4 regions of the Solibaculum intestinale genome follow, and region 3 is predicted to be linked to each of the others. Evidence: predicted binding sites of a transcription regulator. Region 3 holds the regulator's gene; each other region holds the start of a gene.
What was found. Region 3 encodes LexA, which represses DNA repair genes until DNA is damaged. Its sites were predicted from a motif close to CNAACANNTGTTNG; they were not measured.

Region 1: the regulator LexA is predicted to act here: its motif matches at 3,218-3,231, upstream of WMO26_RS02390 (putative DNA modification/repair radical SAM protein).
Region 2: the regulator LexA is predicted to act here: its motif matches at 4,238-4,251, upstream of uvrB (excinuclease ABC subunit UvrB).
Region 4: the regulator LexA is predicted to act here: its motif matches at 1,840-1,853, upstream of dinB (DNA polymerase IV).

What each region holds. Positions count from the first base shown of each region.
Region 1 covers NZ_JBBMFD010000002.1:32,243-38,908, forward strand. Annotated here, with positions in the region: gene htpG (molecular chaperone HtpG) at 1-393, opposite strand, end outside; gene WMO26_RS02380 (ribosomal maturation YjgA family protein) at 608-1,033, shown strand; gene WMO26_RS02385 (TIGR03915 family putative DNA repair protein) at 1,075-1,890, opposite strand; gene WMO26_RS02390 (putative DNA modification/repair radical SAM protein) at 1,869-3,185, opposite strand; gene WMO26_RS02395 (hypothetical protein) at 3,287-3,475, opposite strand; gene WMO26_RS02400 (SpoVA/SpoVAEb family sporulation membrane protein) at 3,749-4,117, opposite strand; gene spoVAD (stage V sporulation protein AD) at 4,142-5,158, opposite strand; gene WMO26_RS02410 (SpoVA/SpoVAEb family sporulation membrane protein) at 5,171-5,614, opposite strand; gene WMO26_RS02415 (DUF4450 domain-containing protein) at 6,322-6,666, shown strand, end outside.
Region 2 covers NZ_JBBMFD010000001.1:221,770-228,435, reverse strand. Annotated here, with positions in the region: gene uvrA (excinuclease ABC subunit UvrA) at 1-2,140, opposite strand, end outside; gene uvrB (excinuclease ABC subunit UvrB) at 2,165-4,141, opposite strand; gene WMO26_RS01005 (thioredoxin domain-containing protein) at 4,459-6,459, shown strand; gene WMO26_RS01000 (ATP-binding protein) at 6,532-6,666, opposite strand, start outside.
Region 3 covers NZ_JBBMFD010000014.1:16,898-23,563, forward strand. Annotated here, with positions in the region: gene metG (methionine--tRNA ligase) at 1-1,363, shown strand, start outside; gene WMO26_RS08690 (TatD family hydrolase) at 1,539-2,345, shown strand; gene WMO26_RS08695 (TIGR04100 family radical SAM protein) at 2,342-2,944, shown strand; gene lexA (transcriptional repressor LexA) at 3,509-4,102, shown strand; gene WMO26_RS08705 (CDIF630_02480 family spore surface protein) at 4,213-4,380, opposite strand; gene glnA (type I glutamate--ammonia ligase) at 4,636-5,967, shown strand; gene WMO26_RS08715 (DUF4097 family beta strand repeat-containing protein) at 6,065-6,666, opposite strand, start outside.
Region 4 covers NZ_JBBMFD010000023.1:35,452-39,773, reverse strand. Annotated here, with positions in the region: gene WMO26_RS11185 (replication-associated recombination protein A) at 387-1,658, shown strand; gene dinB (DNA polymerase IV) at 1,903-3,141, shown strand; tRNA gene WMO26_RS11175 (tRNA-Leu) at 3,238-3,324, shown strand; gene WMO26_RS11170 (recombinase family protein) at 3,574-4,322, opposite strand, start outside.

The DNA of each region.
Region 1 (6,666 bases), on a different contig from region 3:
CTTGTCGCTGACCATGAAGGCCGAATAAAAGCCTACGCCAAACTGGCCGATGATGTCAATGTCCTCCTTGGCCTCGTTTTCCTGCTTGAAGGCCAGGGACCCGCTTTTGGCGATAACGCCCAGGTTGCTTTCCAGCTCTTCCTTGGTCATGCCGCAGCCGTTGTCGGAAATGGTCAGCGTGCGGGCTTCCTTGTCCAGGTCAATGCGGATTTCAAAGGCAGCACTGTCCACCTTTACGTTCTCCTCGGTGAGAGAGCGGTAATGGAGCTTATCAATGGCGTCGCTGGCGTTGGAAATGAGCTCGCGCAGGAAAATCTCCTTGTGGGTGTAGATGGAGTGAATCATCAGGTCCAAGAGCCGCTTGGATTCCGCCTGAAACTGTTTGACTTCCATGAAAACGTCCTTCCTTTCGATGGGTTCTTTTTATCCGGCGAATAATGCCATTTTGATTTTAAAATTAGCACTCATTATCATAGAGTGCTAATCTATGATAATACCAAATTCATGAAATTGCAAGCTTTTTTCTGTGAACGTTTTGTGACCACCCGCTTCCCAAACCTGCGGTTTCGTGGTATGATACTCCCTGCAAACGAAAGGGGACTCTTCGATGAAACGAAATCGTATTCTATATGCCGTCCTGGCGGCGGCCTGCATCGGGCTGGGGCTTGCTTCCCGGGCCTTCCGGGCAGACCTGCCCGCGTTTTTGGGCGAGTACGGGGGAGACACCATCTGGGCCATGATGGTCTACTTCCTTTTTGCCGTCTTATTGGCGCGAAAACCCGTGTGGCTCGTATCCCTGTGCGCTCTGGTCTTTTCCTATGGGATTGAGTTTTCCCAGATATATCACGCGCCTTGGATTGACTCTGTGCGCGCCACTACCCTGGGAGGGCTGGTGCTGGGCCAGGGCTTCTTAGTCAGCGACCTGATTTGTTACGCGGCGGGCATCCTTATCGCTTTGCTGATCGACACACTCATCGAAGGCATCCGCCGGCGCAATACCCCGCCCAAACGGCAAAACCGCTATATCAAATGAAAAAATGCCTTCTTGCAGCTGCAAGGAGGCATTTTTGTGCGTTATTCTCCATTCAGCGCCCGCCGCCCCGCCAAAGGCGCGTCGTTTCGCCGAAGCCCCGGCTTTCGCTCCCGGCAGAACTCGGTCATCTCCTCCCAGTACCGCTTCGGCATGTGGTTTACACGGCATTTGGGGTTATACCGCCCCTCAATGGCGATGGCGTCATAGTATTCGCACCACAGGTCCCGGTATTTTTGCTCTTCCTCGTCCGGGTCGTTTCGCTCGAAGGAATCCACCGGCACAATGGCCCACTGGCCCGGCCGGTAGACGAGGGCCATGCCGTGGGTCTCGTCGTAAATGAGGAACGCCTCCTCCGGATACCGGTCGATAAAATGAGGGGCAATCAAAGGCAGCACCTGGTTTAAAGGTTTGATGACGCTGGTGAGCACCTTGCCGGACACCGAGAAGCGGACAAACTGCTTGTACCGGTGGCTTTCGTTGTAAAGATGCCGCTGGGCCTTCAAAAGAGCCGCCACCGTGTCGTGCGTCAAATGGCGCATCACGTTCGGGCCCATGTCAAACCCCAGCTGCACAAACCGGAGCATAAAAAGCTCCTTTTGCTCCAGAAAGGTCAAAAACGCGTGCTCCAATAGGGTCATCCCCTCCCAGGACAGCTTCTTGGGGATGGCCCGCCGCACCCGTTCGGCCTTCTTAGAGTCGGTCTCAATGGAGCGCACCGGGGAAAGGGTCATCTGGGGCGAACAAAAGGGCCGCACATCAGCGGGCGTCTCCTTGCGCCGAAAGCTTTCGAACACGCAGCAGAAAAAGCCGTCCAGCGTCCCGTCGTACTCGTACACTACATCCCCGCCCGCAAACATGTCACCGCCTCCCTTCCTCCGATACGCCCCTGGGAAAAGAGGCTCAGCTGCTCGTACTGCTCGGCCGACTGCCCCCGCAGGTATTCCACCCCCTGCTGGGAGATGAGGCTGCGCAGAATGCCGTCTTGGGTGATGCGAAGCCCGTCGTTGAGCTTGCCGTTTACCGTGATGAAATACTGCGCCCGCTTGAGCACCACCCCGATCTTCTTAAGCCCCTCGTAGCTTAAAGGCCCTACCCGCCGGGCCGCCAGAATCCGCTTCGCGCTGTTGACCCCAATGCCCGGCACCCGCAAAAGCTCCTCGTAGTCTGCTTTCCCCACCTCCACCGGAAACCGGTCCATGTGGGACAGCGCCCAGTTGCACTTGGGGTCGATAAGCGGGTTAAAGCTGGGGTTTGCCTCGTCGAGCAGTTCGTGGGCCTCGAAGCCGTAGAAACGAAGGAGCCAGTCGGCTTGGTAAAGCCGGTGCTCCCGCAAAAGAGGCGGGGGCGTGTCCGCCGCCGGCAGCAAGGGGTTGGAGGACACCGGCATGTACGCCGAAAAAAACACCCGCTTGAGCTTATACTTCTTATATAGAGCGCTGCTCAGAGAGAGAATCTGGTAATCGGTTTCCCCGCTGGCCCCCACAATCATCTGCGTACTCTGCCCGGCAGGGGCGAACTTCGGCGCGTGCCGGTACTGCACCAAATCCCGCCGGTTTTCCTGAAGCTTGCCGGTGATGAACCCCATGGGCTTTAGGATGGAGGTTTTCGACTTGTCCGGCGCCAGAAGGGACAGGCTCTTTTCGCTGGGCAGCTCAATGTTCACGCTCATCCGGTCCACCAGCAGCCCGAGCCTCGTAAGCAGCGCGTGATCCGCGCCCGGGATGGCCTTCGCGTGGATGTAGCCGTAAAAATGGTATTCATTTCGCAGGATCTGAACGGTTTTGATAAACTGCTCCACCGTATCGTCCGGGCTTTTGCGGATGCCGGAGCTCAAAAACAGCCCCTCAATGTAGTTTCGCCGGTAGAACTGCATGGTCAAATCCGCAAGCTCCCGGGGCGTGAAGGCTGCCCGTGGAACCGGGTTGCTGCGCCGGTTGACACAGTAGGCGCAGTCGAATATGCAGCAGTTGGTCATGAGCACCTTCAGAAGGGAAACGCACCGCCCGTCCGCCGAGAAGGTGTGGCAGATGCCGCAGCTCACGGCGCTGCCCATACCGTGGGACCCGTTTTCCCGGTCCACGCCGCTGGAAGTGCAGGCCACGTCGTATTTGGCGCCGTCGGTGAGGATTTTGAGCTTGTCGAACAGATCCAAGACGATCCCTCCTTATGAGGATAGTATACGATAAAACATATGTTCTAGTCAAGGAAATTCGAACAAATATTCGGAATTAGCGGGTGAAAATACGCCGCCGCTTACCCATGGGGGAATCCCTTCGCTTCTTCCAGATGCTCGAGTGCAAAGGCGACGCATTGGTTTACCAGCTGGTTGAAGGAAACGTTGTATTGATAGCTCAGTTGCATCAGCCGGTCGTAATAATCCTGTCTGAACCGGATGGTGGATGCGATCCGCTCTTTGGTTGCCTCAATTCGAAAGCCGTCCATCGCCATTGCATCCTTTCTTAATGATTTTCTTTATTATAGTGAGCATGTTCGAAAAAGGTAATGTGCAAAATTGTAATCATTTTGTGGTATGAAAAATAGTACCATCCAAATTCTTTAACAAGGTAAGTTTAACCGATTTCATTGAAAAAAAGGTTACCTCAATTGAGATAACCTTTTTACTTTGCTGGCAAAGCCGCAGACAATATGTCTCTATCCGAAACCTGGCAGACCCATAAGAAAAGGGCGGGAATCCCCGCCCTTTTTCCGTTTTCGTTAGGACTTGTCGTGGGATTTTCCCACAAGCCCCGCCAGCAGGCCGAACAAAATCGCCGCCATAACGCCACCGGCCGCCGCCGTAAAGGGGCCGGTCAGCGCGCCCAGAAGCCCGTGCTCCCGGATGCCTTCCTCCACGCCCGTCGCCAGCAGGTACCCGAAGCCGCTTAAGGGCACCGTCGCGCCCGCGCCCGCCCATTCCACCAGCGGCCCGTACAGGCCCACTGCGGTCAGGATGACGCCGGCCACCACGTAGCCCACCAGAATCCGCGCCGGGGTCAGCTTCGTGCGGTCGATGAGCTGCTGCCCGATGAGGCACAAAGCGCCGCCCACCAGAAAGGCTTTCAAATATTCCAAAAACATATCCATAATCCTTTCACCTCCCGAAAGCGGCTAGCAGCCGGTGATCCACACCGCGTGCGCGATGCCGGGGATGCTTTCCCCCTGCTGCACGCTGGTGGGGGACATGAGCGCCCCCGTGCCCACGAACAGCACGTTCTTCAAATTCCCCGCCTGCATTTCCTGTAGCACATACGAACACAGCACCGCCGCCGAGCAGCCGCAGCCCGAGCCGCCCGCCGCCACGTCCTGGGTTTCCCGGTCGTAAATGAGCAGGCCGCAGTCGGCGTGTCTCTCCTTGAGCTCGATTTGGTTTCGAACCAGGATCTGGTTCATCAGATCGCTTCCCACCTGGCTCAAATCGCCGGTGAGCACCATGTCGAAGTTGCCCGGCGTTAAGCCGGTATCGGTAAAGAACGTGGTGATCGTGTCCGCCGCCGCGCCGGCCATGGCGCTGCCCATGTTGTTCATGTCGGTGATGCCCATGTCCACAATCTTGCCGAAGGTCACCGCCTGCACACTGGGAACGCCTGTGTTCCCGCCGGGGGTCAGCACCGTGCTGCCCGCCGCCGTGGCCGTCCACTGGGAGGTGGGGGCCCGCTGCCCGCCGTAGTCCAGCGGATAGCGGAACTGCCGCTCCGCCGTGCAAAAGTGCGAGGAGGTGACCGCCGCGCAGTTTTGCACCGCGCCGCTCTCCACCAGAACCGCCCCCGTCCCCAAGGACAGGGCCATGGTCGAGCACGCGCCGAACAGCCCCAGCATCGGCACATTAAGTTCCCTTAACCCGTAGGTGGAGCTGATGCACTGGTTGAGAAGATCGCCCGCCAGAATCAGCTGCAAATCGCCCGCGGTCAGGTTCGCCTTGCCCAAGGCCAGGTTTACCACCTCGCCCTGCATGGTGCTCTCCGCCTTTTCCCAGGTGGTCTGGCCCAGGTGGGTGTCCTCATAGAGCTTGTCGAACCGCCGGGCCAAGGGGCCTTCCCCTTCCTTTTTGCCCGCCACCGCCGCAAAGCCGGAGATGCAGGGCTTATTCTGCATCATAAGTGTGTGTTTGCCCGCTCTTGAAGCCATGTGTCGCCCCTCCTATACAAACAGCCGCAGCAGCCACGCGAGGATGCCGTAAAGCACCGCCGCCACCGGGCCGTATACCAGCACCGGTCCCGCGATGATGAACATTTTCACGCCCGTACCCAGAATGAGCCCCTCGCTTTTGAACTCGATGGCCGCCGCCGCAATGGAGTTGGCAAACCCGGTGATAGGCACCAGCGTACCCGCGCCCGCGTAGGTTGCCAGCTTGCAGTAGAGGCCCAGTGCCGTAAACAGCGCGGATAAGAAGATCAGGGAGCAGGAGGCGGCGATTTTCGCGTCGTCCAGGGGCAGTACCATGGACCACAGGTTAATGAGCGCCTGGCCGATCACGCAGATCGCGCCGCCCACCACAAAGGCTAAAATCGAATTGCGAAGAAATTTAGACGGAGGCGAAGCCTTGTCCGTCATGTTCGAATATTCATTTTGCGTCAGATTCAAGATTCAGTCACATCCCTTTTGGAGTAAAGTTAATGCCGTTGCGGAAAATAGTGTTACCGGAATGCGTCGTAAAATACGTGGACCTACTAGGAACGGCCCGGCCGGAGCGCGTCCGGCGGAAGGATGGACAGGAAAGCTGGCCAGCTGCTTTTGACTGGGCATCCCGCCTTATAGCCGTACCGGGCGAAACCGAAAATCCGTCCTTTTTAGCGGTGGACAAAAAGATATTTTTATTTTTTGCTCAGACATTTATGCTAAAAATCAAAAGTGAAATTTGATTATTTTGTCAATTGAATCAGAGATAGGAGTCTTATAAAATTAATATATCTTACATTAATTGGTTAATTTATTCGATTTTTTAGCCTTATTTGCACCGAGAACGGCGGGAGCTATTCCAGAAACTTCGTCCCGCTTTCTTTTTTCAGGGATGAAATCCCCAAAGTCCGCCGGCCCACTGGGATGCCGGTTTTTCTAAGTTTATGCGAAATTGCCGTCAATATAATTTCATTTTGCAGCGAAGCGCCCGGTACCCGGCGGCTTTTTCCGGGCGTACCCGTGACGGCGCCGGTCCGGGTGTGCCTCTGCCGCCGCTGGACTTTTATATTGCGTCAATTGATCCGAATAAGAAGGGAGGGACAGGGGCCTGCACGCAGTCGAATTTGAAAACAGGAAAAAGGAACGACAAAAAAGAAAGAAGGGAACCAAATTTGAAAAAAAGTCTCCATAAGGCAATCAGCGGGATTTTGTCCTTGGCCTTGCTTTTTTCCACCGTATCCATGATTTCCATTCCGGCGGTTGCCGACAACGATGCTTACCATACCCGCGACAACGGGGAAACCCTTTATCTGAGCGAACCGTTTGACCAGCTGGAGAACCTGTCCCTTTATCCGGAGCTGGATGCTCAGATCGCCGAAGGGGAGGGCCGCACCTATTTGTCAGTGAAATCCTCCTCTGGGGACTTTACCGCCAACGACGCCGTCGACGACCGTTCACCGGCGGCAACCCGGCAGATCGACGTGGCTTCCATCCCGAAGGAGATCTACATGGTGGAG
Region 2 (6,666 bases), on a different contig from region 3:
GCTCCCGGATGTCGTTGAACACGCCGGTATAGGTGGCCGGATTGGAACGGGGCGTACGCCCGATGGGAGACTGGTCGATGTCTACCACCTTGTCGAGCGCGTCCACCCCTTCGATGCGGTCGTGGTCGCCGGGACGGGTGCGGGCGCGATTGAGCGTGTGGGCCAGGCTTTTATGGAGCACCTCGTTGACCAGAGAGGATTTTCCCGAGCCGGAAACGCCGGTGACGCAGGTGAAGGTGCCCAGCGGAATCTCCACGTCCAGATTTTTTAAGTTATTTTCCCTGGCTCCCACAATCCGCAGTTTTTTTCCATTTCCCTTACGGCGGGTCTCGGGCACGGGAATTTTCTTTTTCCCACTCAGGTATTGGCCCGTAATGGAGTTTTCGCAAGCCTTGATGTCCTCCACCGTTCCCGCGCAGACCACCTCGCCGCCGTGGATGCCGGCGCCCGGGCCGATGTCCACAATGTAGTCGGCGGCGTACATGGTATCCTCGTCATGCTCCACCACGATCAGGGTATTGCCCAGATCGCGCAGGTGCTTGAGAGTGGCGAGCAGCTTGTCGTTGTCCCTCTGGTGCAGGCCAATGGAAGGCTCGTCGAGAATATAGAGAACCCCCATCAGCGAGGATCCGATCTGGGTAGCCAGCCGGATGCGCTGGCTCTCTCCCCCCGACAAGGTACCGGAATTGCGGGTGAGAGTCAGGTATTCCAGCCCCACGCTTTGCAGAAAGCCCAGCCGCTCACAGATTTCCTTGAGAATCTGATGGGCGATCATTTGCTCCCGGTCGGTTAATTTCAGGTTGTGGATAAAGTCCAGCGCACTGCTCACCGACATGGAGCAAAGCGCGTGGATGTTGACTCCGCCGACCGTTACCGCCAGAGATTCCGGACGCAGCCGCTGGCCATGGCAGTCCGGACAGGGACGGGCGCTCATAAAGCCCTCAATTTCCTCTTTGGCCCAGGAACTGTTGGTCTCCCGGTACCGGCGCTCCAGGTTGTTGAGGATTCCTTCAAACGTGGCGTAATAGGTTCCCGAGCCATACTCGCTGACTCGAGTCATTTTAATCTTTTCGCCTTTGGTGCCGTAGAAGATCACATCGAGAACGTTCTTCGGCAGGTCTTTGACCGGCGTATCCAGCGAAAAGCCATAATGGGCGGCAAGGCCCTCGAAATACATCTGGGAAATGGTGCCCCCGTCGGCATTGCCCCAACCGGAGGCCTTGATGGCGCCGCCACGGATGGATTTGCTCTTATCCGGGATCACCAGGTCCGGGTCCACCTTCATAAAAATACCCATGCCGGTACAGGTGGGGCAGGCTCCGTAGGGGTTATTGAAGGAAAACATGCGGGGCGTCAGCTCGTCCACGCTGACGCCGTGCTCCGGGCAGGCATAATTCTGCGAAAAGGTCAATTCGTCCCCGCCGATCACGTCCACCACCGCAATTCCGCCGGAAAGCGCCGTGGCCGTTTCCACCGAATCGGCCAGCCGGCCCCGAATCTCCGGCTTGATCACCAGCCGGTCCACCACGATCTCGATGGTGTGCTTCTTGTTCTTTTCCAGCTGGATGGGCTCGGACAGGTCGTACAGATTCCCGTCCACCCGTACCCGGACATAACCCGACTTGCGCGCCGCTTCGAACTGCTTGACATGCTCTCCCTTGCGGCCTTTGACCACCGGCGCCAGAATTTGAATCCGGCTCTCCTCCGGCAGCGCCATCACCTGGTCCACAATCTGATCCACCGTCTGCTGCACGATCTCCCGGCCGCACACGGTACAGTGGGGAATGCCGATGCGGGCATACAAAAGGCGCAGGTAATCGTAAATTTCGGTGACCGTTCCCACCGTGGAACGGGGATTTTTCGAGGTGGTCTTTTGGTCGATGGAAATGGCGGGCGAAAGGCCCTCGATTAAGTCCACGTCGGGCTTTTCCATCTGCCCCAGAAACTGCCGGGCGTAAGAAGAAAGGGATTCCACATACCGCCGCTGCCCCTCGGCGTAAATGGTGTCAAACGCCAGGGAGGACTTTCCCGAACCGGAAAGCCCCGTAAACACCACAAGCTTGTCTCTGGGCACCGTCAGGTCCACATTTTTTAAATTGTGCTCCCGCGCACCCTTGATGTACAATTGATCCTTAGCCAAAGAAAGACCTCCACTCTGTCCTTATCATTTGCCCGATTCCAGCTGTTTGATTTTGTCCCGCAGGAAAGCCGCATGTTCAAACTCCAGAAGCTTGGCGGCTGCCTTCATTTCCTTGGTGAGCTGCTCGATCATTTTCTGGCGCTCGGCCTTGGTCAGGCGCTTGCCGCCCGCCTTTTTGCCGCTGGAAGCGGACTTGTCCTTCGGGGTGATTTCAATGATATCCGATACCTTCTTGACAATGGTTTTCGGGACAATTCCATGCGCCTCATTGTATGCCATCTGGATTTCCCGACGTCTAGCTGTTTCGGTCAGCGCCCGTTCCATGGACGGGGTCACCGAATCGGCGTACATGATGACCTGGCCCTCGGCGTTGCGCGCCGCCCGGCCGATGGTCTGGATCAGCGACGTTTCCGACCGCAGAAACCCTTCCTTGTCCGCGTCCAGAATGGCCACCAGGGAAACCTCCGGGATGTCCAGGCCTTCCCGCAAAAGGTTAATGCCCACCAGCACGTCGAATTCGCCCAGACGCAGGTCCCGCAAAATTTCCATACGCTCGATGGTGTCGATGTCGTGGTGCATATAGCGCACCTTGACCCCCATGTTTTCGAAGTACGTGGTTAGGTCCTCCGCCATTTTCTTGGTCAGTGTCGTTACCAGCACCCGCTCCTGCCGGGCGGCCCGGGCCACGATTTCGGTATAGAGATCGTCGATCTGCCCTTCGGTGGGCTTAACGATGACTTCCGGATCCAAAAGACCAGTGGGGCGGATGACCTGCTCGACGATCTGGGCGCTCTTCTCCCGTTCAAACGGACCGGGAGTCGCGCTGACGAACACCACCTGGTTGACACGTTCATAAAACTCGTCAAAGTTGAGGGGCCGGTTGTCGTAAGCGGAGGGCAGGCGGAACCCGTAGTCAATCAAGGTTTTCTTGCGCGCCCGGTCCCCCGCATACATGCCCCGCACCTGGGGGATGGTCACGTGGGACTCGTCCACAAACAGCAGATAGTCCTCCGGAAAATAATCGAGCAGCGTAAAAGGAGCGCTGCCCGCCGGCCGACCCGACAACACCCTCGAATAGTTCTCAATCCCCTTGCAAAATCCGATTTCCCGCAGCAGCTCGATGTCGTACCGGGTACGCTGCTCAATGCGCTGGGCTTCCAGAAGCTTGCCGTTCTCCCGGAAGAAACGCAGCTGGTCTTCCAGCTCCTTTTCCAGATCGCCAACCGCCCGTTCAATTTTTTCAGGCGGCACGATATAATGAGAAGCCGGATAGATGGCCGTGTGGCCGAGAAACCCTTTGAGCTCTCCGGTCAAAGGGTTGATTTCACTCAGGCGTTCAATTTCATCCCCAAAGAACTCCACCCGGATTACTGTCTCATCCGAATAAGCGGGGAAAATCTCCACTACGTCTCCCCGCACCCGAAACTTGTTGCGGACAAAATTGATGTCGTTTCGCTCATACTGGATGTCAATGAGCTTATCAAGCAGCTCGTCCCGGCTCTTTTGCATGCCTGGGCGCAGGGAAATAACCATGTTACGGTAATCAATCGGGTCGCCCAAGCTGTAAATGCAGGAAACAGATGCGACGATAATTACGTCCCGCCGCTCAGACAAAGCGGAGGTAGCAGAATGGCGCAGCTTGTCAATTTCGTCGTTGATGGCGGAATCCTTTTCAATATAGGTATCGGTAGACGGAATGTAGGCTTCCGGCTGATAATAATCATAATACGAAACAAAATATTCCACGGACGAAGTGGGAAAAAACTCCCGAAATTCGGTGCAAAGCTGGGCGGCCAAGGTTTTGTTATGAGCCAGAACCAAGGTCGGCTTTTGCACTTGTGCGATGATATTCGCCATGGTAAAGGTTTTGCCGGAGCCCGTTACGCCCAGCAGGGCCTGCTCCTTATCCCCTCTTTGAATGCCTTCCACCAGCTTTGCGATCGCCTGCGGCTGGTCACCGGTGGGTTTGTATTGGGATACCAATTGAAATTGATCGTTCATAGGCAAATTCTCCATGTATAAAGCTCGGCATTTCCAACATAATCCGCTTTGTGTCTCGATTTGTCCATGGTTTTCCGCGTTTGTTTCCAACAAATAAGAACGAATGTTCTGATGTTCATTCTACACCAGAACCCCTTGGATGTCAACCGATAAATTATAGCATATTTCGGCCACGCCGGCCCTTTTATTTGCTGGAAATCGCATCTTTTTTTCGCCGCAATTTCTGCAAAAATCCGGCCGATCAAAACTGCCATGTAATAGAGGCTTCTTTTTTGAGAAACACTATAGAGTATAATAAAACAAAAAGAGGAATGCGAATGAACCAGTTACACACGCAAAAATCTCCTTATCTGCTTCAGCACGCGGATAACCCCGTGGATTGGTTTCCCTGGGGCAAAGAAGCCTTCCAGAAGGCAAGGAACGAGGACAAACCAGTCTTTTTAAGCATCGGCTACTCCACCTGCCACTGGTGCCATGTGATGGCCCACGAATCCTTTGAGGATACTGAGGTGGCGGACCTGCTCAACCGGGACTTCGTCTCCATGAAGGTAGACCGGGAAGAACGGCCGGACATTGACGCTGTTTACATGGCGGTTTGTCAGGCGCTGACCGGCTCGGGCGGCTGGCCGCTTACGGTTATGATGACCCCGGAGCAGAAGCCGTTTTTTGCGGGCACGTATTTTCCAAAGCGCCGCCGTTATGGGCAGCCGGGGCTCATGGAACTTCTCAAACGGGTGGCCTTTCTCTGGAAAACCGACCGGGAGCAGCTGTTGGAGGCCGGGGATCAGATTACGGCAGCCATCGGACAGGGCCAGCCAACCGGCAGGCAGGAACCCGGCCGAGAGCTGTTGCACAAGGCATATCGGCTCTTTCACAGCCAATTTGACCGAATATGGGGCGGCTTTGGTCCGGCGCCAAAATTTCCAACTCCTCACAACCTGCTCTTTTTGATGCGCTATGCCAAGTTGGAACAGCAGCCAAACGCTCTCAATATGGCCGAAACCACGTTGCAGGCAATGGCCCGCGGCGGCATTCATGACCAGTTCGGCGGCGGGTTTTCCCGGTACTCCACCGATGAAACATGGCTGGCCCCGCACTTTGAAAAAATGCTCTACGACAACGCCCTGCTGCTTCTATCGTATCTGTATGCCTACCAGGCGACAGGAAAGGAAGCGTACGCAGACACGGCCCGCCGGACAGCCGGCTATATCCTCCGGGAGCTGACCGATCCGAGGGGCGGCTTCTACTGCGGGCAGGACGCGGACAGCGATGGCGTGGAGGGCAAATACTATGTTTTTACGCCGGATGAGGTACAATCGGTTTTGGGAGAAAAGGACGGCAAAGAAGTCTGCCGGCTTTATGGAATTGCCGAAGGCGGGAATTTCGAAGGAAAAAGCATCCCCAACCGGATTGGGCAGACAAAACCCCCTCTTTCGGCCGATGACAAGCGGCTGCAAAAACTCCTCCAATACCGCTTAAACCGTACCCGTCTTCATAAGGACGACAAGGTGCTGCTCAGCTGGAACGCATGGGCTATCCTTGCCCTTGCGAAGGCCGGCCAGGTCCTTGGAGAGGAAGCCTGCGGCAATGCGGCGGTGAAAGCGGTCCGGTTCCTTGAGAAAAGCATGACGGACGAGCGAAACCGGCTGTATCTGCGGTGGCGTGACGGGGAAGCCGCCCACGACGGACAGCTGGAGGACTACGCGGTTTACGCCCTGGCCATGACCGAGCTATACCGCCTGACCTTTTCGGTGCGCGACCTGGAGCAGGCGCTTTTGCGGGCGCGGCAGATGATGGAGCTTTTTGAAGACAAAGAGCACGGCGGATATTACATCACCGCCGCCGATGCCGAGCCGCTCATCGCCCGCCCGAAAGAAACCTATGACGGTGCAATCCCCTCGGGAAACGCGGTGGCCGCTATGGTGCTGCAGCGGCTTGCAGGATTGACCGGTGATCCGTTCTGGCAGGAGGCGGCCGACCGCCAGTTTACGTTTCTGGCAGGAGAAATCGAACGCTATCCGGCCGGACACAGCTTTTCCCTGCTTGCGCTGGCGGATGCCTTGTACCCCCATCGGGAGCTGATCTGTGTGAAAGACAAAGGCGTCCCGGAAGAACTTCGGCAATATCTCATGACACATCCGGCGGACGGCCTGTACATTCTGGTGAAGACAAGGGAAAATGCCCAAGCCCTCGCCAAATGCGCCCCCTTTACGGCCGGCTATCCGATACCGGAACATGGGGCGGCATGGTATCTATGCAAAAATGGTGCCTGCCAAGCTCCTGTTCAGGCGTTTCAGAATCTGCCCCTGGAGGAATAAAGTCGTCGATCCTGGTAGCACAAAGGCCGTCTCTTTTAAGAGGCGGCCTTTGTGCTTTTCCAAATTCAAAGATCATGGATTCTTTTGCTTATTGTGCATAATGGCATTGTGCAATTCCCGGTACAGCTGGTTTACATCAATGGGCTTTGGCACGAATCCGGTCATACCCGCCTCCAGCGCCGCTTGTACGTCCTCCTGGAACGCGTT
Region 3 (6,666 bases):
CGTTTCCCGCACCTCTTTCACCTGGGGCATTCCCGTGGACTTTGACCCGAAGCACGTGGTTTACGTGTGGATCGACGCGTTGAGCAACTACATCACCGCTCTGGGCTACGGCTCCGGCGACGATTCTCTCTATCGGAAATACTGGCCCGCCGACGTGCACCTGGTAGGCAAGGAAATCGTACGGTTTCACACCATCATCTGGCCCGCCATGCTTATGGCGCTCAACCTTCCGCTGCCTAAGAAGGTGTTCGGCCACGGCTGGCTGGTCATCGGCGGGGGCAAGATGAGCAAGTCCAAGGGGAATGTGGTGGACCCTGTGGTCCTGTGCGAGCGGTACGGGGTGGACGCCATCCGCTATTTCCTTTTGCGGGAAATCCCCTTCGGGTCGGACGGCAACTTTACCAACGAAGCCCTGGTCAGCCGCATCAATTCCGACTTGGCCAACGACCTTGGAAACCTGGTATCCCGCACCCAGGCGATGATCGAAAAGTATTTTGCCGGGACGCTTCCCACAGAGCGGGAGGCCCAGCCCATTGACGAGGACCTGATTTCCCTTGCCAAGGCCACCAAGGAAAACGCGGAGAAATATCTGGACAACATGCAGTTCTCCAGTGCCCTTGCGGAAATATGGAAGCTGATTTCGAGAACCAATAAGTACATCGACGAGACCATGCCCTGGGCCTTGGCCAAGGACGAGGCGAAAACGCCCCGCCTGGCTACGGTGCTCTATAATCTGGCGGAATGCATCCGCATCAGCGCCATCCTCATTGCCCCGTTTATGCCTTCCACCACGCCGGTGATTTTGGAAGGCCTGGGCCTGTCGGGGGCGGACGCCAAGTGGCAGGAGACAGCCGTATGGGGCTTGCTGCCGGAGGATTTGACGGTGAAGAAGGGTGCCGCCCTTTTCCCCCGCATTGATATGAAAAAAGAGCTTGCGGAATTGGAAAAGCTCACGGGCCTGGACGCCGCCGGCCACACGGTGGAAAAGAAAGCGGAGAAGGCCCCGAAACAGGAAGAAAAGCCCCAAGGGATCGCCACGCTCATCGGCATTGAGGACTTTGCGAAGGTCGAGCTGCGCGCGGCGAAAATTAAGCTTTGCGAACCGGTCAAAAAGTCCGACAAGCTTCTGCGTCTGGAGCTCGACGACGGGGAAGGCATCCGGCAGGTGGTTTCCGGCATCGCCAAATGGTACCGGCCCGATGATCTGGTGGGCAAGACCGTCATCCTGGTGGCGAACTTAAAACCCGCCAAGCTGCGCGGCGTGGAAAGCTGCGGTATGATTTTGGCGGCAGATGCGGCTGAGGACGATGTACGGGTGGTCTTTTTGGACGATGCGGTGCCCGCAGGCGCCAAAATCCGGTAAGAGAAAACCGGGTTTGCAGATGAGGAAAGCCGGTAAAAGCAAGAGCGTTTTTGCGTCTGCCCCAGCCTGCTTATTTTGAACCAATTTCGAACCGGGAAAGCCGAAGAAATGAAAAACGGCGGGAAAGCAATTTGCTTTCCCGCCCTGTTGTCATCAAACCCAAAGGAGGGTTCCTATGTATGGCATTTTTGATTCCCACGCCCATTATGACGATGAGGCCTTCCGGGAGGACCGGGATGCTCTGCTGCAGAGCCTGCCAAAGCAGGGCATCTGCGGAGTAATCAACTGCGCGTCCGACCTGCCTACCGCCCTAGAAAGCATCGCGCTTGCGCAGAAGTATCCTTTTGTGTTTGCCGCAGCGGGCATTCATCCCCACGAGGCGGCAAAGGCCCCGGCGGACTGGTACGAGCAGCTTTGTGCCCTGATCGAAAATCCCAAGGTGGTGGCCGTGGGCGAAATCGGCCTTGACTATCACTATGACTTTTCTCCAAGAGACCTGCAAAAGCAGCTGCTGATCAAGCAGCTTGCCCTTGCTAAGGACTGCGGCCTCCCAGTGATTTTACACGACCGGGAAGCCCATGGGGACATGATGGAAATTTTGCGAAAAGCCCGTCCCAAGGGCGTGATGCACTGCTTTTCCGGCAGCGTGGAACTGATGAGGGAAACAGTGGCGTTGGGTATGTACATCGGTCTTGGCGGCGCTGTCACCTTCAAAAATGCCCGGGTGCCGGTGGAGGTGGCCAGGGAAGTGCCTCTCGACCGGCTCCTTCTGGAAACCGACTGCCCGTATATGACGCCGGTCCCTTTCCGCGGCAAACGAAACGATTCCACGTTCATCCCGCTTACGGCGCAGAAAATTGCGGCAGAGCGGGGAATGGACGCGCAGACGCTTGTGGACCAGTGCCGGAAAAACACCTGCGCGCTTTTTGATATCCCGGAATCCTCGTTACTTTACATGACAGAGAGTGAGAGACAGTTATGACCATTACCTATGAAGTGGGCAATTCCCTGTACGTGAACATCACCAACCGCTGCCCCAATGCCTGTGAGTTCTGCGTGCGCACTCACGGCTCCAGCTACGGCACTGCCGAGAGCCTGTGGCTCGATCGGGAGCCGAGTGTTCAGGAAATCATCGAGGACATTGAGAAGCGGGATTTGAGCCGGTACAAGGAACTGGTGTTCTGCGGGTACGGCGAGCCTCTCGAGCGAATCGACGAGCTGTGTGCAGTCAGCCGTGCGCTCAAGGAGCGGCATCCGTCGCTTAAAATCCGCGTCAATACCAACGGCCTGTCCGACTTGATTCACGGGCGAAAAACGGCGCCACAGCTAAAGGGTCTGGTGGACGTACTTTCCATCAGCCTCAACAGCGCCACTCCCGAGGATTACGACCGGATTTGCCACCCGAAGTTCGGCCTCAAAGCCCATCCGGCTCTTTTGCAGTTTGCAAAGGAAGCAAAAGCGTATGTGCCGCGGGTGGTGCTCTCGGTGGTGGACACCATCGGCAAAGAGGAAATCGAGAAATGCCGGGTCCTGGCAGAGACGGCGGGAACCGAGTTTCGAGTGCGAAAATACATTCCGTGACAAGAGATACATATCCGCTGGCCTTAAAATGGCGATACCGCAGGCTGGCAAGGCAGTTACAGCCGCCTCGCCAAAGCGGGGCCAACCGGGACTTCCGATTGCCGCGAGGACAGGCTGGAATACTTGCGAAACGGCGCAGGCTTTTGCATAGGAAGGCTTTCTTTCCCTGCCTGCCGTTGTGCGCCGCTCGTATCGGGTGCGCAAAGAAAATAAAAGAAAAACCGGGTCCATTTCGGACCCGGTTTTTCTTTCTTTAGCTTGAGGGGTGCTTTGAGGAGGGTATATGTACCCACGCGAACGGTGCGGCTCCGTTTCTCTTCGGGGTACATTTAGATTATAATCAGGTTCTTTTGCCGAGATATGAAATCGATATGAATAATCTTAAAACAATATATGGCAGTGCATTTTGTGAAAAATATTCATACAAAAGGAACGTTTGTTTGCAATTTTCAAATTTGTATGGTAGAATAAAACCGGTAAAACCAGCGTGTCATCGCAAAGCTGTTCGGCAGGGGGATGGCCCTCATGCTGGGTGGGATTGCGGGATGATAGGAGGAGCAGGCGATGAAGGAAATCAGCGAGGCCCAGGCGAGGATTTATAATTTTCTCCGCGAGCGTATCCAGACGGACGGGGTTCCCCCTTCCGTGCGGGAAATCTGTACGGCCACCGGCATCCGCTCCACGTCTACGGTGCATTACCACCTTAAGGCGTTGGAGAACGCCGGGTACATCAGCCGGGACGAGGGGCTCAATCGTTCCATCCGCATTGTTGGGGAAAGCGCCCGGTTTATCCCGGTCCTCGGTCGGGTTACTGCCGGCCAGCCGATTCTGGCGGTGGAGAATGTGGAAGATTATTTGCCCTTTACCAGCCGCCTCAAGCGAGCGAGTGAGCTGTTCGCCCTGCGGGTCATGGGAGAAAGCATGATCGGCGCCGGGATTTTGGATGGGGACATCATCGTGGTGGAGCGCACCCCTACCGCCAAGAACGGCGAGATCGTGGTGGTTCTTATTGACGACGAGGCCACCTGCAAGCGGTTCTACAAGGAAAACGGGCACTACCGCCTTCAGCCGGAGAACCCTGCCATGGAGCCCATTATTACCGACCATGTGGCGATTCTGGGAAAGGTCGTCTCCTGCATCCGGTATTACGAGCCGTAATCCAAAAAAGAGAAAACGCATCCGTCTGCAGCATTTGCGGCCGGGTGCGTTTTGTCGTGTTGTCCGTGCCGTCAAGGGATGGGCGCGGAAACGGCGGTTTGATGGCGGATTTATTTGTGGTTGCTGTCTACCCAGTTTTTGTTCTGAATCACGTGGTCCTCATTTGGAATGGCCATGTTGGTTTCCTCATCGCGGGAATCGGGATGGGTGATGGCCTGGTAATAGAAAGCGCCGGTCAGCTTTTCCGGCTTTGCGGATTTTTTCGGGTCTTTTTTCATCCGTGACACACCTCCTTTCCTTAATGTGTACGTGTGCCATCTTCTTTATACGCCCCATTTCGTCAGCGGATTTTACCAATCCTTCCAGGGTGAATCGGTCTTCTTTGGGGCAAAATAAGAGCTTGAACGGCAGCCGGATCAATGCTATAATGTGTAACAATGCAAAAGGCGCCGGACACGGTACGAGCAAAGGCCTGACGGCGGTGTTTTCAGGAGGAGCGGATCCTCTTGCAAGGAAAAAAAGGAGGCCAAACTGTGATCAAATACACCAGGGAAGACATCATGCGTATCTGCACGGAGGAAAAAATCCGTTTCATCCGCCTGCAGTTTACCGACATTACCGGTTCGCTGAAAAATATTGCGATTACCACAAGCCAGCTGGAAAAAGCGCTGGACAACAAATGCATGTTTGACGGTTCGTCCATCGAAGGCTTCGTGCGCATCGAGGAATCCGATATGTACCTGGTGCCGGACCTGGACAGCTTTGTGATCTTCCCGTGGATGGATGCGCCGGGCCGCACCGCCCGCCTCATCTGCGACGTGTACCGTCCCGACGGGAAGCCCTTTGCCGGCGACCCGAGAAGCGTGCTGCGCTCGGTGCTCGATCGGGCGGCTAAGATGGGCTACACGTTCAATGTTGGCCCGGAATGTGAATTTTTCCTTTTTAAAACCGATGAGGACGGCCAGCCCACCACCGACACCAACGACAAAGGCGGTTATTTTGAATTAGGCCCCATCGACCTGGGGGAATACGCCCGGCGGGACATTTGCCTGGTTCTGGAGGACATGGGCTTTGAAATCGAAGCCTCCCATCACGAGGTGGCCAACGGCCAGCACGAAATCGACTTCAAGTACGACCACGCCCTGCGCGCGGCGGACGATATCATGACCTTTAAGCTGGTGGTCAAGTCGGTGGCCATGCAGCACAAGCTGCACGCCACCTTTATGCCCAAGCCCCTCTTTGGCGAGGCGGGCTCCGGGATGCACATCAACATGTCCCTGCAAAAGGACGGCAGGAACGTCTTTGACGATCCCAACGGGGAAAACGGCCTGAGCAAGGAAGCCTACGGCTTTATCGCCGGCCTGATGGAACACATCACCGGCATGACCGCGGTCACCAATCCCTTGGTCAACTCATATAAGCGGCTGGTACCCGGTTTTGAAGCGCCGGTTTATATTGCCTGGTCCGCTTCCAACCGCAGCCCACTCATTCGCATTCCCGCCTCCCGCGGCATAGGAACCCGTATTGAGCTTCGCAATCCCGACCCGGCGGCAAACCCCTATCTGGTGCTGGCTTTGTGCCTGGCGGCGGGTCTCGACGGCATAGAACGGGGACTCACGCCTCCTCCTGCCATTGACGGGAACATTTTCCTCATGAGCAAGAAGGAGCTGGAGGAAAAGAATGTTCGCAGCCTGCCCGATTCCCTCAAGCATGCCATCCGGGATATGACTCAGGATCAGCTGGTACGGGATACTCTGGGCGAGCATATCTACAACAAGTACGTGGAGCATAAGCTGCACGAATGGTACGAGTACACCACCCGGGTCACTCCGTGGGAGCTGGACCGCTATCTGGTGCGCTATTGATTTTATAAAGAAAGGCCCCGGCGTCAATGCCGGGGCCTTTTTCTGTATAAATACGAAGGCTCATTTATATGAAAGCAATGAAAGCTGAAACACGCCGTTAGTTGGAGGCGGGCCCCTGCCGCAGCGCTAGGCCGCCGGCGGATACCTTGCCTTCAATCTTATACTGGCCGCTTCCCAAAACGCCATTGATGTCCTTCTTGGCGGCATTGTTATAGGAATTAAGGTCAAAGTCGGAGGAGATGCTGCCGGCGCTGGCGTGCAGGTTGACCACGGCGGAGGCGTCAGAAGGAATGGTCACGTCCGCATTGCCCGCGCTAACCTCTACTTCGATGTCTCTTATCAGGCTGGTCACGTTGGCAATCAGCTTTCCGGCGTTTACGTCGCCGTCAAAACCGCCCACAATGCCGTTTACCTGCATGGTTCCGGCGTTGACCTTCAGGTCCAGCTCCAGGGCCTGCACCCCTTCGCAGGAAAGAGAACCGGCGTTGAGGGTCAGATTCACCTCGTCCAGACCCGACAGAGCCTCCACCCTGGCGCTGCCCGCGTTTACCTTGATGTCCAGATCCCGGGCGTAGGCTTTGGGCAGATATACCGTCAGCTTGCGCTCCCAGGCACCGAAGTTGAACCATTGGAAGCGCTCGTCCACATAGACCGACAGGGTATCGCCGTCCCGCTCCACCATCAGCTCCGGCTTGCGTG
Region 4 (4,322 bases), on a different contig from region 3:
GGATTTATGGGACTAAGTTACGCCTTGCTTTCTGCTTTGCTTTACATATAGCGCTTATAAGAAGGGCGTCATCAGCCGCGCTCCAAAGAGCTGCTCCATGATACCCAAGGCCTTGCCGAATTTTATCAAAGGCATCTTCCAAAGGAGGAGCAGGACTATGTAGAGCGGTTTTGGCATCGTATAACGGGCCGAGCCGGCCCGTTATACGATGCCAAAATACCAAGGCTGCCGGAAAGGCGGGCACGGAGGTTGCAGCGGCGGCGAATAAAAGCGGCCCTTTTTATAAATACGGGACAAAGACCCAAAAAGTTGTACGGGTCCTGTCCATCCTGCTTCACTTGTGGTAAAATAACAAGAAAGCAATTTGACGAAAAGGATGTGGCAGTATGAAAGCGCCTCTGGCGGACCGGATGCGTCCGACGACCCTGGACGACGTGGTAGGTCAAACGCATCTGCTAGGAAAGGGTAAGGTGCTTCGTCGGATCATCGAATCGGGCCAGCTTCCCAACCTGATTTTTTATGGTCCCTCCGGCGTGGGCAAGACCACCGTGGCGTCGGTTATCGCCCGCACCACCAACCGCACTTTGCATAAGATGAACGCCACTACCGCTTCCACCGCCGACATCAAGGCGCTGGTGGGAGAGGTGGATACCCTGGCCGCGCCGAACGGGATCCTGCTGTACCTGGACGAAATCCAGTACTTCAACAAAAAGCAGCAGCAGACCCTTCTTGAGCATATTGAAAACGGCCGCATCACCCTCATCGCCTCCACTACCGAAAACCCCTATTTTTATGTGTACAACGCCATTTTGAGCCGCTCGACGGTGTTTGAATTCAAGCCCGTATCCGCCGGGGAGATCGAACAGGCGGTCCGCCGGGCGGTGCGGTTTTTGGAGGAAGAGTCGGGTGAAGAAATCCAGGCGGAGGATGAGGCGGTGGCCCACATTGCCGCCTCCTGCGGCGGGGACGTGCGCAAGGCCATCAATGCGGTGGAGCTATGCGTCCTTTCCGCTTCGGCCGGGGAGGGGACGCGGCGCATTACCCTCGAGCAGGCGAGCCAGCTCTCTCAGCGCAGCGCCATGCGTTACGACCGGGAGGACGACTCCCATTACGACATTCTCTCCGCTTACCAGAAGTCCTTGCGCGGGTCGGACCCGGACGCGGCGCTTCACTATCTGGCGCGGCTGCTGGAAGCGGGAGACCTGCCCAGCGCCTGCCGGCGGCTGATGGTATGCGCCTGTGAGGATATGGGGCTTGCCTATCCCATGGGTATCGCCGTGGTCAAGGCCTGTATCGACGCGGCCATGATGGTGGGCCTGCCGGAAGCGCGCATTCCGCTGGCCGACGCGGTGGTGCTGGTTTGCACCGCGCCAAAGTCCAACTCCGCCTACAACGGCATCAACGCCGCCATGGCGGACGTGAAAGCGGGAAAGACCGGGGATATCCCGGCTTACCTGCGGGGAACCGGCTACGAAGGCGCCAAAAAGCTTGGCCGCGGGCTTACCTACCGCTATCCCCATGAGTATCCCAATCACTGGCTCAAGCAGCAGTATCTCCCCGACGAGCTGCAGGGGACCCGCTATTACCAGTTTGGGGACAATAAGACCGAGCAGGCCGCCAAGGCCTACTGGGACCTGATTCAGGGCAAGGACGAATAAGCGCGCAGGAAAAAATCCGGGCGGTGAAATGGACCGCCCGGATTTTTTGCGAAAACGGCTCGCGCCTTCCGTATTCCCCGGGAAAATCGCTCACAGGAGAAAACCGTCATAGAGGAAGGATAGCATTTCTAAGGAAGCCCGCGCGGGTAATCACGAGAAATGGGAATTGTTTTCGCTTTACAAAACATACGTTCTATATTAAAATAACAAATAGAATATATGTTCGATAAAGAGGCGGATATAGTTGGAACGGGCCATTTTGCATTGTGATTTGAATAATTTCTTCTATTCGGTGGAGAGCCGGGACTATCCCGAGCTGCGGGGCAGGGCGGTGGCGGTCTGTGGCAGCGTGGAGGACCGGCACGGCATTGTGCTGGCGAAAAGCGAGGAAGCGAAGAAGTACGGCATCAGGACCGCCCAGACGATATGGCAGGCCAAACGCCAGTGTCCCCACTTAGTCATATGCGAGCCCCATTATGAGCGGTACATCTACTTTTCCAGGCTGGTGCAGGGCATCTACGGGGAATATACCGATCAGGTGGAGCCTTTCGGGATGGATGAGGCCTGGCTGGACGTGACCGGCAGCCGCCGCTTGTTTGGCACAGGCAAAGAAATCGGGGAAAAGCTGCGCCGGCGTGTACGCGAGGAGACAGGGCTGACCATTTCGGTGGGGGTCAGCTTCAATAAGCCCTTTGCCAAGCTTGGCAGCGATTTAAAGAAGCCGGACGGCCTGACGGTAATTGAAAGGGCGGATTTCAAAGAGAAGGTCTGGCCGCTTTCCTGTTCGCAGATGATCGGGATCGGCCCTGCCACCGCCAAACGGCTGGCCGGCGCCGGGATCTTTACCTTGGGGGACCTGGCGAACGCTTCTCTCGACTCCTTAAAAAGGCTGCTAGGCAAGTGCGGCGGCCGGCTCTGGCAGACGGCCAACGGATGGGATGCGTCGCCGGTGCGAAGAGAAGGGGAGGAGGAGCCGGTCAAGTCGGTGGGCAACTCCATGACTGAAAGCGCGGACTTGGCCGACGACCAGGCGGTCTTTTCCATGTTCCTGCTCCTTTGTGAGAACGTTTCCCGCCGCCTGCGGGAGCAGGGTTTGCTGGCCGGCGCCATCGCGGTGGACATCCGGGACGATATGCTGACCACCGTAGGGCACCAGGCAAAGCTTACGGCGCCTACCCGCAACGCACTGGAGCTGGCCCGTGCGGCCATGCGTCTTTTTTCCCGGCACTGGCGCTGGGAAAGAGGGCGAACGGTGCGTTCAGTTGGAGTGCGGGGCTACGATCTGGTGGAAGATGGTACCGTCTGGCAGCTTTCCTTTTTTCAAGAGACCGCCCGGGAAGAACGGCTCGAGCGGCTTGCAGGCGACGCCGACCGGCTGCGCGCAAGATATGGAAGAGGGGCCTTGGTGCGCGCCTCCCTTCTGGGCAGGAACGGCTACAGCAAAACCCCGTCGGTACTGCAAAGGGAAAGAATCCAAAGATAAAAAACTGGATAATTTTTTCGAATTAGGGGTTGACAAGTATATGCTGCTACGATATAATAATCAGGCACTCGAAATTCCGAGGCGGAAAATAAATAGGCGGATATGGCGGAATTGGCAGACGCGTTAGATTCAGGTTCTAATGAGCGCAAGCTCATGCAGGTTCAAGTCCTGTTATCCGCACCATGTGAACAGAGGTCGAAATTTGGAACTCAAAAATGAGATAATCCAAATTTGACCTCTTTTTTCATTTCATAAATCCAGCATTTAAGCCATTTTTCAGGGCTTTCCCTCTTTTACCAAAATGGGACACCAGGAAGTAAAACTCAAAAAATCACTATGCAAAAAGTAAAACGGTTCTATTCTGAACCCAGAATTCTCATTTTTGATCGGGTACAGGTATTTGACAATGGTATAATGCAAAGTGAGAAAAAATCAGAGTTTCCAATGTATCACGACTTGCTCACTCGTGGCCCGCACTTGTGAAACAAGAGTGTCAAGCACCCGGCGCTTGTCGTCAAAGTCAACAGACTCCCAGTCCCGCAGATAGCCGGATATGCTTTCAACCTGAGAGGACGAAACGGAATTAGCGGTAAGGTCGGCCACCAGTTTTGCCTGGACTTGCCGTTGCCCGTCCAATTCCTCGATCCGGCTGTTTGCATATTGTAGCAAGGTGGGGTTTGCGCCGGAAAGCGTATCAAGCAGTTTTTCAATCTCGCTTTCCGTTTTAGCAAGCGCGGCGCGGGCGGCGGTCAGTTTCGGATTATAGCTTTCTGTTTTGCCGCCTTTCAGAGTTTGGAACACCCGCATTTTCTTAACCATTTCCGCATACACGGCTTGTTCAAGCACTTGCTTTGTCAGAGTACCCGCACCTTGACAGCCTTTATTTTCCGAGCGTTGTTTACAATGCAGGTATGTAACGCCGTTAGCCGCGTTCTGGCTCGTGAGGGCATATCCGCAACAGCCGCATTTGATTTTCCCGGCCAGCCATGTATTATGGCATTTGCGGCCATTTTGAAACGTGGTGTTTTGTGACAGCTTGTGCTGGACGGCCAGCCAGAGCGCCGATGGAATACGGCCCTTGTGGGGCGCTATGACGAGGATCGGCTCCTCACCCTCCCGGCCCTGATACAGATAACAGCTATAATCACCCGTGAACAGTTCCGGCGGGCTTTCGATTTTCA